Regions from separate parts of the Actinokineospora sp. PR83 genome, predicted to be linked through region 1. Evidence: riboswitches for the same ligand, from Rfam matches in the RefSeq annotation. Region 1 holds a riboswitch; each other region holds the start of a gene.
The links. Region 1 has a riboswitch for S-adenosylmethionine ahead of L6E12_RS32725 (methionine ABC transporter ATP-binding protein). Riboswitches for the same ligand answer to the same signal wherever they lie in the genome.
Positions count from the first base shown of each region.

Region 2: another riboswitch for S-adenosylmethionine. It lies ahead of thrC (threonine synthase); the one in region 1 lies ahead of L6E12_RS32725 (methionine ABC transporter ATP-binding protein).
Region 3: another riboswitch for S-adenosylmethionine. It lies ahead of L6E12_RS02330 (aminotransferase class V-fold PLP-dependent enzyme); the one in region 1 lies ahead of L6E12_RS32725 (methionine ABC transporter ATP-binding protein).

Region 1 is NZ_JAJCXD010000127.1:57,737-59,994, forward strand. Features, by position in the region: gene L6E12_RS32725 (methionine ABC transporter ATP-binding protein) at 305-1,321, opposite strand; SAM riboswitch class I at 1,528-1,617, opposite strand; gene rsmA (16S rRNA (adenine(1518)-N(6)/adenine(1519)-N(6))-dimethyltransferase RsmA) at 1,738-2,258, opposite strand, start outside.
Region 2 is NZ_JAJCXD010000040.1:205,837-208,094, reverse strand. Features, by position in the region: gene thrC (threonine synthase) at 1-1,250, opposite strand, end outside; SAM riboswitch class I at 1,260-1,401, opposite strand; gene holA (DNA polymerase III subunit delta) at 1,566-2,258, shown strand, end outside.
Region 3 is NZ_JAJCXD010000008.1:3,442-5,699, reverse strand. Features, by position in the region: gene L6E12_RS02330 (aminotransferase class V-fold PLP-dependent enzyme) at 1-845, opposite strand, end outside; SAM riboswitch class IV at 887-1,003, opposite strand; gene L6E12_RS02325 (potassium/proton antiporter) at 1,076-2,258, opposite strand, start outside.

The DNA.
Region 1 (2,258 bases):
CCCAGTGTGACCGAGTGGGGCTGAAGAGATGCCCCACAGCCCAAGCAGGCTTGCACATGATCGCTACCCCCACCCAAGCACATCCACCCACCCGGGCATGTGGTCACCGGGCCGGCGGTTGCGGGGGTGGCTGGCTTTCGCTGCGCCTGGTGGGGTTGCGGGTGGCTGGTCACTCGGCTGCCCGCTGGTGGGGTGGTCGGCGGCTGCGCCTCGGCGGGGTTTCGGGTGGCGGGGGTCGGGAAAAGCACCGCGCCCGCCCTGCCGGGGGTGCCGGTGGGGCGGGCGCGGTGGTTCGTCGTGCGGATCAGGCGCAGGCGGCGACCAGGCCCTGGGGGCCGGTGCGGCGCTGCTGGACCTGGCCGCCGCGTTCGGCGATCCAGGTCAGGGCGGTGTCGGCCTGGGTGCCGGAGAGGCCGAGGAGGAAGCGGGCGACCGGGGTCTCGCCGATGCGGGTCAGGCCGCCGCCGACGACCGAGATGGTGGTGCCGAAGCGGGAGGTGGCCTCCGGGAGGAGGGCGCCGACGGCGGCGAAGCCGACGAGGACGACCTCGGCCAGGCGGTCGTGGCGGGCCTTGGCGGCCTTCGGGGCGTCGATCTCCGGGAGGAGGGACTGGGCGACGGCGCTGCGGGGGTCCTGGACCAGCGAGAGCAGGTGGCCCGCCTCGGTGATCCGGCCGCCGTCGAGGAGGGCGACGTCGTCGGCGATGCGGCGGACGACGCCCGCGTCGTCGGTGGCGACGAGGACCGTGGCGCCCAGTTCGGCGCGGGCGCGGTCCAGGACGGTGAGGACGCCCGCGGCACCGTCGGCGTCGAGGTCGCGGGTGGGGTCGTCGGCGAGCAGGAGGCCGGGGTCGCCGACCAGGGCCCTGGCGACCGCGACCCTGGCCTGCTGGCCCGGGGTCAGGGCCTCGGGGTAGTGGGCGGCCTTGTCGGTGAGGCCGATCAGGTCCAGGAGCCTGCCCACCTTCTCCCGGCGCTGGGGGCCGTCGACGCCCGCCTGCTCCAGGGGGAGGGCGATGTTGCCCGCGGCGGTGCGCTGCTCCAGCAGGCCGCCCCGCTGCACCACGCCGATGCGGCGGCGGGCCGCGCGGAGCCTGCGCGGGTCGAGGCCGGAGGTGTTGAACCCGTCGAACCGGATGACGCCGGAGTCGGGGCGCTCCTGGAGGGCGACGAGGCGGGCGAGGGTGGACTTGCCGGACCCGGTGGGGCCCACCACGCCGGTGATGGAGCCCGCGGGGACGTCCAGGGTGACGTCCTGCAGGGCGTGCACGGGGCCACTGTCGCCGGGGAAGGACTTGGTCAGGTTCTCAACGGTGATCACGATCTGCTCCAACGCGGCGCGACGGCAGCCCTCCGGACCGGCTCGCGTCCACAGTGGACGTTCCGGGGCAGGACGGGCTGGGGTGGTACGAAGACGACGTTCTACTGGGGACAGCTCAGCCAGATACGCGCGTACGACGACATGCGGTCACGCCTCGTCGGCATTGGTCGATGACCCGCCGGGTGGTGAGGATTCGCATCGTGGTTCCTCCATCGTTCCTGGCGGTAGCACCTGCCCTCGGTGGGTGGTTGCTGCGGCGTCAACGAGCCAGGTCTCTCAGCCGCTCGGGATGGAATGCTCACAAAGTACACCCGATGGGGATGCTCAAAAGCAAGCGCGCGACGACAACACCGCGCGAGATCACACCAGCGGAGTAGTGATCTCCGGCCGCGGTGGGTACCCGGTGCGGTCGGTGCTCAGCGGGCGGCGGCGATGCGCACGAACGCGTCGATGTCCAACTGCTCACCGCGCGCCCCGGGGTCCACCCCGGCCGCGACCAGGACCTCCTCCGCGCGGGCGGCCGACCCGGCCCACCCGGCCAGCGCCGCGCGCAGCGTCTTGCGCCGCTGGGCGAACGCGGCGTCGACGACGCCGAACACCGCGGCCCGGTCCGCGTCGGGGGTCGGGCGGCGGGTCATCAGCACCAGCGCGGAGTCGACGTTGGGGACCGGCCAGAACACCGTCCTGGGCACGGTGGCGACCCGCTTGGCCGAGGCGTACCAGGCCACCTTGGCGCTGGGCACCCCGTAGACCCGCGAGCCCGGCCCGGCCGCCATCCGGTCGGCCACCTCCGCCTGGACCATGACCAGCACGGTGCGCAGCGAGGGCAGTTCCGCCAGCAGGTGCAGCACCACCGGCACGGCCACGTTGTAGGGCAGGTTGGCGACCAGCGCGGTGGGCGCCCCCAGTTGCTCCGCCCGCACCCGCATCGCGTCGC
Region 2 (2,258 bases), on a different contig from region 1:
ACGGCGGCGGCCGACGGCGGGATCGTGGCCTTGGGGCCGATCTGGTCCTGGACCGCGTCCAGGGTCTTGAGGCCGTCGCCGGTGATGAGCAGGACGGTCTCGGCGTCGGGGTCGATCTTGCCCGCCGCGATGAGCTTCCTGGCCGTGGCGACGGTGACCCCGCCCGCGGTCTCGGCGAAGATGCCCTCGGTGCGGGCCAGCAGGCGGATGCCCTCGACGACCTCGGCGTCGGTGACGTCCTCGACCGCGCCACCGGTGCGGCGGACGGCGTCGAGCACGTACGGGCCGTCGGCGGGGGCGCCGATGGCCAGGGAGCGGGCGATGGTGTCCGGCTTGACCGGGCGCACCACGTCGTGGCCGCCCTTGAACGCCGTCGACACCGGCGAGCAGCCGGTGGCCTGGGCGCCGAACACCTTGTACGGGGTGGCCTCGACCAGGCCCAGCTCGCCGAACTCGCGGAACGCCTTGTCGACCTTGGTCAACTGGGAGCCGGAGGCGACCGGGATCACGATCTGCTCGGGCAGCCGCCAGCCGAGCTGCTCGGCCACCTCGTAGCCCAGGGTCTTGGAGCCCTCGGCGTAGTACGGGCGGACGTTGACGTTCACGAACGCCCAGTCCTCGTGCTCGGCGGCCAGTTCGGTGGCCAGCCGGTTCACGTCGTCGTAGTTGCCGTCGACGGCGATCAGGGCGCCGTCGTAGACCGCGGTGGTGAGGATCTTCGCCCGCTCCAGGTTGGAGGGGATCAGCACGACCGACTCCCAGCCCGCCCGCGCCGCGGCGGCGGCGACGGCGTTGGCCAGGTTGCCGGTCGACGGACAGGCCAGCACCCGGAAGCCGAGTTCGCGGGCGGCGGCGAGCGCCACGGCGACGACCCGGTCCTTGAAGGAGTGCGTGGGGTTGCCGGTGTCGTCCTTGACCCACAGCGACTTCAGGCCCAGGGCGGCGCCGAGCCGGTCGGCCTTGACCAGGCGGGTCATGCCGGGCTCGGTGTTGGGGTGCTCCCGCACGTCCGACGGCACGGGGAGCAGGCCGCGGTAGCGCCAGATCGACTGGGGCCCGGCCTCGATGCTCTCCCGGGTGATGTTCCCGAAGTCGTAGGAGACCTCGAGGGGGCCGAAGCACTCGGCGCAGGCGAACTCAGCGGCAAGCGGGATGCGGTGGCCGCACTCCCGGCACGACAGGGCGCGGGCGGGGCCGAGGTCGAAGGCGCCGGTGGTGGCGGCCTGCTGGATGTCGACGGTCGATGTCATCGAGGACACTCCTCATCTCTCCCGCGTGGCGGGTCGGAATTGGCACCGTGGCCCGCCGACCTCCCGGCCGCTGATTCGTCGCGGTGGAAAGTGGTGGGTGCCGGTTGCCGGGGCTTCGTCGGGCCGTTCCCTCTGCCCCTCTGGATGAGCGGTATTCAGTTGTCTGGCGCACACAAGGACCGAGGTTGCCCCCGGCACGCCCGCAACGCTACGGCAACAAACGCGCCGTCGGCCAATCCCCTTTCCAGAATCCGAGAGCGCCCCCCGCCGCGTCTGCGCAATCCTGAGCGCCGCCGCCGTGGCAGGATTGCCCGGGTGAGTTCCCCCTCGGTCACGCCCGCGCCGCTGCAACTCGTGCTCGGCGAGGAGGAGTTGCTGGTCGAACGGGCGGTGCGCGCGGCGCTGGAGACCGCCCGGCTCGCCGACGCCTCGGCTGACCTCACCCGGATCCGGGTGTCCGAACTCACAGCCCCTGAGCTGGCCGAACTGGTCAGCCCCTCGCTGTTCGCCGAGGGCAGGGTCATCGTCCTCGACGCCGCGCACGAGGCCACCCAGGACATTGCCGCCCTGGTCACCTCCTACGCCAAGCAGCCTGCCGAGGGCATCGTGCTGGCGGTCGTGCACAACGGCGGCGGCCGCAAGCCGGGCAAGGACATCGTCGCGGCGATGCGCAAGGCGGGTGCGGTGGTCACCGAGTGCGCCAAAATCACCAAGGCTCCCGAGCGGGAGAACTTCGTCCGCAACGAGATCCGCCAGGCGGGCGGCAAGACCGATCCGGCCGCCGTCGCCGCGCTGATCGATTCGGTCGGCTCCGACCTGCGCGAACTCGCCGCCGCCGCCCAGCAGCTGGTCGCCGACACCGCCGGGGCGGTCACCGAGGAGGCCGTCCGCCGCTACCACCGCGGCCGCGCCGACGTCACCGGCTTCGCCGTCGCCGAGAAGGCCGTCACCGGCGACACCGCGGGCGCCCTGGAGGCCCTGCGCTGGGCCATGCAGACCGGTGTCCCG
Region 3 (2,258 bases), on a different contig from region 1:
TCGGTGACCGAGGCGGTGGCGCCGCCGCCAACCAGGTGCGGCTCGGCGGCCTTGAGCCAGTCGGCGCGGCCGACGAGGGCGCCCGCGCCGAACGGGGCGTAGAGCTTGTGCCCGGACAGGGCGACCCAGTCGACGTCGAGGGCGCGGATGTCGACCGGCCGGTGCGGGGCGAGCTGCGCGGCGTCGAGGGCGACCCTGGCGCCGTGGCGACGGGCGACGGCGGACAGCTCGGCGATCGGCCAGACCTCGCCGGTGACGTTGGAGGCGGCGGTCAGCACCACCAGGCGCGGCCCGACGGCGCAGTCGGCCAGCGCCCGGTCCAGCGCCAGGACGGCGTCGCCCGCGCTCTCCGGGGTGCGCAGGCGGTGCACGCGCGGGCCGCGCCAGGGCAGCAGCGCCGCGTGGTGCTCGGTGTCGAACAGGACCACGGACGTGCCCCGGGGCAGCACCCCGGCCAGCAGGTTCAGGCTGTCGGTGGTGTTGCGGGTGAAGACGACCTCGTCGGTGCCGTGGGCGCCGACGAACCGGCGGAGCACGTCGCGGGCCTGGTCGTACACCCGGGTGCAGACCTGGGAGGCGAACCCGGCGCCGCGGTGCACGCTGGCGTACCAGGGCAGCAGCTCGTCCACGGCGTCGCGCACGGCCTCCAGGGCGGGGGTGCTGGCGGCGTGGTCGAGGTTGGCGTAGGTCACCCGGCGGCCGTCGACCAGCGGGACGGCCAGCCGCGCCCCCACCACGGGCGGCACGGCGGGGGTCCCGGCGGCGCCGTCGGTCCCGGGCTCGGTGGCACAGCCGGTGTCGCGGGCCGGTCCGGCGGTGCGGCGGCTGGGGATGGCGAGCGTCATGGCGTACCTCCAGGGTCGTGAGGACCCTGGCCGGTGAGGGGGGTCCGCGCTTGCCCGTCCCGCACCTCGCGGGAGGACCAGGTCCTCACCCGGGGCACCCCACCGCGGAGGAGGGTTGCCGGCCAGCAAACCGGGGCTTGACGCTGGCGCTCATGACCTTGCCGAAGACCATAGCCGACGCGGCGCCGCGGATCGAGACCCGATCCACCGAGTGGGATCGGCGTCACGGCTCAGGGTTTGCCGGTCTCGCCCTTCCAGCGGGCGAAGCGGCCCGCCCGGTCGACCGCGCGGATGCGGGTCTCGGCGGCGGCCCTGGCCTCCTGGGTGGTGACCACCAGGACCTGGTCCAGCTCCTGCAACCGGGTCGTGGTGGCCGGGGTGAACGCCCCCGCGCCGCGGGCGACGAGGCTGACCGAGGCGCCCGGCGGCAGCCGCAGCTCCGACAGGTAGACGCCGTGCAGCTTGGACCCGACGGGGATGGTGACCTGCAACAGCTCCGCGTTGAGCTCGTCGAGGGTCGCCACGTCGACGTCGACCTCCTTGGGCTGCGCGCCGGTGTCGAGCCGCAGCAGCTTCGCCAGCAGCCCGAGCGTGGTGCCCTGCACCAGGGTCAGCACGATCACCAGCACGAACACGGCGTCGACCAGTTGCTGCGCGCCGGGAACGCCTTGCGACAGCGGGATCATGGCCAGCACGATGGGCACGGCCCCGCGCAGCCCGGCCCAGGACAGGAAGACCTGTTCGCGCCAGGGCATCCGGAACGGCACCATCGACACCAGCACCGACAGCGGCCGGGCCAGCAGGGTCAGCAGGGCACCGGCGACCAGACCGGGGATGATCGCGTCGAGCAGCCTGCCCGGTGAGGCGAACAGTCCCAAGAGGACGAACAGGCCGATCTGGGCCAGCCAGCCGAGCCCCTCGGCGAAGGAGACCGTGTCGGAGCGGTGCGGCAGCTTGGAGTTGCCCAGCACCAGCCCGGCGACGTAGGCGGCGAGCAGTCCGGAGGCGTGCGCGGCCTGCCCGCCTGCGAAGGCGAGCACGCACACCGCGACCGTGGCCAGCGGGTACAGGCCGGTGGCGGGCAGCGCGGCGCGGCGCAGGGTGAGCGCGCCCAGCCAGCCCAGGCCGACGCCGAGGGCCAGACCGACCGCGAGTTCGTAGGCCAGGGTGAGCGGCAGCGACCAGGTGACCGGGTCGGTGGAGGCCAGCAGCACCACGGCGATGTAGCTGGGGGCGTCGTTCATGCCGCTCTCCAGCTCCAGCGACCCGACCAGCCGCCGGGTGACCGAGAGGTTGCGCAGCACGCTGAACACGGCGGCGGCGTCGGTGGAGGCCAGCACCGCGCCCCAGAGCAGGGCCAGCCGCCAGTCGAAGTCCAGGAGCAGGTGCAACCCGAGCGCGGTCACCCCGATG